Linked DNA regions of Dinoroseobacter shibae DFL 12 = DSM 16493. The protein of the gene in region 1 interacts with the protein of each later gene in a pairwise test. Links are inferred from orthologs where the notes say so. Each region holds a gene or a part of one and is shown on either strand. Other genes may lie near its edges. The genes, in order: DSHI_RS16415 and def.

Evidence for each region.
Region 2: the proteins of DSHI_RS16415 (region 1) and def interact in binary tests that used the Escherichia coli proteins (3 or more experiments, as listed by UniProt). The link is inferred for Dinoroseobacter shibae DFL 12 = DSM 16493 from one-to-one orthologs.

The regions. Positions count from the first base shown.
Region 1 is NC_009952.1:3,406,726-3,409,808, reverse strand. The notes cover bases 70-2,836. They hold DSHI_RS16415 (aspartate-semialdehyde dehydrogenase), read left to right. Parts: upstream 70-825; coding sequence 826-1,848; downstream 1,849-2,836. Other genes in these bases: DSHI_RS16400 (sodium-dependent bicarbonate transport family permease), read right to left, coding at 2,692-2,836; DSHI_RS16405 (P-II family nitrogen regulator), read right to left, coding at 2,370-2,681; DSHI_RS16410 (relaxase family protein), read right to left, coding at 1,855-2,328; DSHI_RS16420 (glycosyltransferase family 4 protein), read left to right, coding at 70-608. In the rest of the region: more of DSHI_RS16420, read left to right, coding at 1-69; more of DSHI_RS16400, read right to left, coding at 2,837-3,083.
Region 2 is NC_009952.1:182,130-185,163, reverse strand. The notes cover bases 317-3,034. They hold def (peptide deformylase), read right to left. Parts: upstream 2,079-3,034; coding sequence 1,554-2,078; downstream 317-1,553. Other genes in these bases: DSHI_RS00885 (MalY/PatB family protein), read left to right, coding at 2,191-3,034; def (peptide deformylase), read right to left, coding at 975-1,481; fmt (methionyl-tRNA formyltransferase), read right to left, coding at 317-978. Outside these bases: more of fmt, read right to left, coding at 79-316. UniProt on the Escherichia coli protein: Removes the formyl group from the N-terminal Met of newly synthesized proteins. Requires at least a dipeptide for an efficient rate of reaction. N-terminal L-methionine is a prerequisite for activity but the enzyme has broad specificity at other positions.

The DNA.
Region 1 (3,083 bases):
CGCCCGCCGACAAGCCCGCCCTGCGCGCCCGCCTCGGCCTCGATCCGAAGGCCACGCTGATCGGCTGTATCGGGCGGATCCGAGCGCAGAAGGGCACCGATCTCTTCGTCGATGCCATGCTGCGCCTTCTGCCCGACCGTCCCGGCGCCCAGGCCATCGTGCTCGGCCGTGCCACCGAGGCGCACAAGGAGTTCCTTGCGGGCCTTCAATCGCGCATCGCCGCCGCCGGATTGTCCGACCGCATCCATTTCCCCGACGAGGTGCCCCCGGACCAGGTCGCCGCCTGGTACCAGGCGCTCGACCTCTATGTCGCGCCGCAGCGGTGGGAAGGCTTCGGCCTCACCCCGCTGGAGGCGATGGCCTGCGCCGTGCCCGTGGTCGCCGCGGATGTGGGCGCGTTCTCCGAACAACTCGACCCGCCCGAGATCGGCTTGCTCGTGCCCCACGACGACCTTGCTGCGCTCACCGCCGCCACCGACGAGATGCTGGACCGCGATCTCGCCGCCGAGGGTGCGAAGGCCCGCGCGAAGATGGAGGCGGAGTTCTCCCTCAGCCGCGAGGCCGAGGCCCTGATCGCCGTCTACCGCGACCTGCTCTCCCGGCCCTGACCCCGCCCGCGCGCCGGGCGGCCTGCTGCGCTGCGGCAGGATTGTCAGACAATGTGCCCGACACTTGCCCGACACTTGCCCGACAGATGTCCGACGGCGATCCGACCGGTGCCGGACGGGCCCGGCAGGGGCTGCGCGCGCCCTGCGACCACGCCCCCCTTTCGCCGCGCAGAGGCTTGCGATAGAGAGCGCTTCGAACCCCAAAGGAGACCCGAAAATGGGCTACAAAGTCGTCGTCGTCGGGGCCACGGGAAACGTGGGCCGCGAAATGCTGAACATCCTGGCCGAGCGCCAGTTCCCGGTGGACGAGATCGCCGTTCTGGCGTCTCGCAAATCCCTGGGCACCGAGGTGAGCTTTGGCGACAAGACCTTGAAAACAAAGGATCTCGACACGTTCGACTTCACCGGCTGGGACATCGCGTTCTTCGCCGTGGGCTCCACCGCGACCAAGGAATACGCCCCCAGGGCGGCCGCAGCGAAATGCGTGGTGATCGACAACTCCTCGCTCTATCGCTACGACCCGCAGATCCCGCTGGTGGTGCCCGAGGTGAACCCCGAGGCGGTCGAGGATTACAAGAACAAATACATCATCGCGAACCCCAACTGCTCCACCGCGCAGATGGTCGTCGCCCTCAAGCCGCTGCACGACCGCGCCCGGATTAAACGTGTTGTTGTAAGCACTTACCAGTCCGTCTCCGGTACCGGCAAGGAGGCGATCGACGAGCTTTGGGACCAGACCAAGGGCATGTACGTCCCCGGCCAGGAAAAGGCGCCGTCGGTCTACCCCAAGCAGATCGCCTTCAACGTCATCCCCCATATCGACGTGTTCCTGGAGGACGGCTCCACCAAGGAAGAATGGAAGATGGTCGCCGAGACCAAGAAGATCGTCGACCCGGCGATCAAGGTCACGGCAACCTGCGTCCGCGTACCTGTTTTCGTGGGCCATTCCGAGGCGATCAATATCGAGTTCGAAGAGTTCATCGACGAAGACGAGGTCCGCGACATCCTCCGCGAAGCGCCGGGCATCATGGTCGTCGACAAGCGCGAAGACGGCGGCTACGTCACCCCGGTGGAATGCGTCGGCGACTTCGCAACCTTCATCAGCCGCATCCGCCAGGACAGCACGATCGACAATGGCATAAACCTGTGGTGCGTGTCCGACAACCTGCGCAAGGGCGCGGCCCTGAACGCGGTGCAGATCGCCGAAACCCTCGGAAACCGGGTCCTGAAGAAGGGTTGATCCGGATCAGCGCCCCGGGCGCGCGGATGGCATGTCCTGCTCGGCACGCCTCATCACCCGCTCGGCCGGCCACCGGTGGCTGTGGCTCGGGAAGGGCTGGCCGAAACGGCGCATCAGGGTTGCATAGCTGTAGCCCAGATCGGAGCCTTTGCACTGGCGCGCGCCGTCGGGCCAGCTGTGCAGGGCCAGTCCGCCCCCGGCTTCCTGCAAGCTGTATCCCTTCGCCCGAAGCCGGTTTTGCAGCTCTTCCCATCCCCGCGCTTCGGCAAGGTCATTGGCGAGGAGCACCCGCAAGGGTGCGAGGAGCCGCTCATCCGCCCTTGTGGGCGTCTTCGCGTGTTTTCGGTTTCGCCGCGCAATTTCCGCGCGCAACGCGTCACGGATCAATTGCCCCAGCGAGATGTCTTCCGCGGACGCGACCGTTTCGGCGGCTGTGCGCAGCGGGTCGGGCAGTCGGATTTCGATGCGGGTGTCGGCCATACCGCACCCTGTCACGTATTGGTTAAGGGTTTCTCACCGGCTCAGAACCGCTCCGCCCGCAGCACTTCGCAGTCGCTCACGGTGACGACGCCGATATGACGCTCCACCACCTTGAAGGCCGCATCCAGCAGCGTGTCCAGACGATCCGGCCGGATGATGCAGACGACCTGGATCATGCCGCCCGCGCGCCCCACCTGTCCCTCCCGGCTCCAGAGGCCCGACCGACCCGACCCGCCCAGCACCGGCAGGATCGAGAAGCCGGTCACCCCCGCCCCGGTCAGCGCGTCGGTCAAGCGCCGCTCCATGGGTGCTTCGATGATGATGGCGACCCGTTTGGCCTTGTGCGTTTCCATGCGCCTATCCTTATGTCAGGACCGATGCCACGGCGACGTAGATCGGGATTCCAAGTGTCAGGTTGAAGGGGAAGGTCACCCCCAGTGACAGGGTCAGGTAGATCGACGGGTTCGCCTCCGGCAGCGCCACCCGCATCGCCGCCGGCACCGCGATATAGGAGGCCGAGGCAGCCAGGGTCGTGAACAGCACCACGCCCCCCGTCGACAGGCCCAGCAGAAGCCCCGCCGCGAGACCCAGCGTGCCGCCGACCAGCGGCATCACCACCCCGAAGGCAAAGACCGGCGCGGTCATCACCCCGCGCGCTTGGCGCAGACCCCGCCCGGCCACCAGCCCCATATCCAGCAAAAACAGGCACAAAACCCCCTGGAACGGCGCCACGATGAAGCTGGAGATCGAGGCGA
Region 2 (3,034 bases), 3.2 Mb from region 1 along the record:
ATCAAGCGCCTTGCAAGGCGCTTGGAACGCGATTTCCAAATCGCGTGTCCAAGCCCGTTCGAACGGGCTTGCCCCGCATCAGTCCAACCGCGCGGGCAGGGTCATGCCGCGCAGGATCTCCGCCGCATCGGCCGCCTTCCTGCCCGCCCGCTGCGCCCGCGTGATCTCCACCGCCCCCACGCCGCAGGCCAGCGTGAACCCCTCCAGCACCTGTCCCGCAGCACCCGACCCCTCGGCCAGCCGCGATCCCAGCAGCTTCACCCGTTCGCCCGCTATCTCGCACCAGGCCCCGGGCACCGGCGACAGCCCCCGGATCAGCCTGTCCACCTCGACCGCCGGGCGCGACCAGTCCACCCGCGCCTCTGCCTTGTCGATCTTGGCGGCATAGGTCACGCCCACCTCGGGCTGCGGCTCGGGCACCAGTTCCGCCCGCCGCGCCAGCGCCTCGACGATCAGCCGCGCGCCCAGGGCCGACAGCCGGTCATGCAGGCCCCCCGTGGTCTCCTCCGCCCCGATCGCCACCGCCTCGCGCAACAGCACCGGCCCGGTATCGAGCCCCGCCTCCATCTGCATGATGCACACGCCGGTCTCCGCATCCCCGGCCAGGATCGCCCGGTGGATCGGCGCCGCCCCGCGCCAGCGCGGCAGGAGCGACGCATGGATGTTCCAGCACCCATGCTCCGGCGCGTCCAGCACCGCTTGCGGCAGGATCAGACCGTAAGCCACGACCACCGCGATCTCCGCCCCGAGCGCGGCGAAATCCGCCTGTGCCTCGGCGCCTTTCAGGGACACCGGATGCCGCACCGCAAGCCCCAGCACCTCGGCCCGCGCCTGCACCGGGCTCGGGCGCGGCTTCTTGCCCCGCCCCGCCGGGCGCGGCGGCTGGCAATAGACCGCCGCCACCTCGTGCCCCGCCGCCACCAGCGCATCGAGCACCGGTACCGAAAAGGCGGGCGTACCCATGAAGACCAATCTCATCTTGCCAGCTTCCTTGCCTTGCGCAGCAGCATGTCGCGTTTCGTCTTGCTCAGCCGGTCGAAATACATCCGCCCCGCCAGGTGATCGATCTGGTGCTGCACGCTGGTGGCCCAGAGCCCGACGAAATCCTGCTCCTTAACCGCGCCATTTGCATCCAGGAACCGCACCGTCACCGCCCGCGGCCGGTCGATCTTCGCAAAGACGCCAGGCAGGTTCGGCGACGCCTCCTCATGGCTGCGCAGCTGTGCGCTGGCATGGAGCACTTGCGGATTCGCCATCCGGATCGCCCGGCCCCGCTCCTCGGAGGCATCGACCACCGCCAGCGCCTGCATCACGCCGATCTGCGGGGCGGCCAGCCCCGCGCCCGGCCCCATCCCCGGCATCGCCTCCATCGTGTCGATCATGTCGTCCCAGACGGTGCGGATCTCGTCGGTGATCTCGGCCACCGGGGCGGCGGGGGTCCGCAGCCGCGCATCGGGCCAGGAGAGGAAGGGTCGGATCATTGTCAGACAATTTGCCCGACACTTGCCCGACACGTGCCCGACAAAAATCCGACGCCGCGCCGACCGCCCGATTCAGCCCTCGGCACGGGCACGCTCCCGCTTCAGTTTCACCATCTTGCGGGTGATCATCTGCCGCTTCAGCGGCTTGAGATAATCGATGAACAGCTTGCCGTTCAGGTGGTCGATCTCATGCTGCACGCAAGTGGCATGGAGCCCGCCCCACCTGGCACTGGCGTCCCCGCCCTCCAGCGTGGTCCAGCGGACCTCGACCTCCGCCGGACGCTCCACATCGGCGTACATCTCGGGGATCGACAGACAGCCTTCCTCGTAGGTGTTCATCTCTTCCGAGGACCAGACGATCTCGGGATTGATCAGAACCATCGGGTCCGGCTCGCCATCCTTGGGGGCGCAATCCATGGTGATGATCCGCGTCATCGCGGCCACCTGCGGCCCGGCCAGCCCGATGCCCGGCGCGTCATACATGGTGGCCAGCATGTCATCGGCCAGCTGCCGGATCTCGTCGGTGATCTCGGCGACCGGGTCGACGGTCTTCTTGAGGCGCGGGTCGGGATGGATCAGGATCGGTCGAATGGTCATGCCGGTTGATGTAATCCACGCCCCCCCCGGGCGCAACATCCCCGCCCGGATCGGCGGGCCTTGCACCTGCCCGCCAGACCGTTAGCCTCGCGGCAAACCCGAGGGGACAGGCATGACTTTCGACACCGAGATCGACCGGCGCAACACTGACTGCATCAAATGGGACAAAATGGAGAGCGCCTTCGGCGTCTCGCCCGAGGACGGGCTGGCCATGTGGATCGCGGACATGGATTTCCCGCCAGGCCCGTTTCTGCAGGAGGCCATGCAGGGCCTGCTCGCCCGCGCCGATTACGGCTATTTCTGCGGGCTGGAAAGCTATGAGGACGCGATCATCGGCTGGATGCGCGACCGCCATGGCTGGACCGTGGAGCGGGAGTGGATGTTCACCACCTACGGGCTCGGCAACGGCATCGCCATCACGCTGAACGCCCTGACCGCGCCGGGCGACGAGGTGATCATCTTCTCGCCCGTCTACCACGAGTTTGCCGCCAAGATCACCAAGACCGGCCGGGTGGTGAAGGAGTTGCCCCTGGCGATCGTGGACGGGGTCTACACCATGGATTTCGACGCCTATGCGGGGATGCTGTCGGGGCGCGAGACCATGGTCATCGCCTGCTCGCCCCACAACCCCGCGGGCCGTGTCTGGACACAAGAGGAGCTGACCGCGCTCGCCGATTTCTGCCAGCGTCACGACTTGCTGCTGATCTCCGACGAGATCCACGCGGACCTGACCTTCGCAGGCCACACCCATATCCCGATGCACGTCGCCGCGCCCCAGATCGCCGACCGGCTGGTGATGACCACCTCGGCCTCCAAGACCTTCAACATCGCGGGCGGGCGCACGGGCTGCGTCACCATTCCCGACCCCGACCTGCGCGCGCGGTTTCACCGGTTCTTCAACACGCTCGACATGCAGCCCAACCTGCTGGGCGTGGCCCTCACGCGAGCGGCCTACT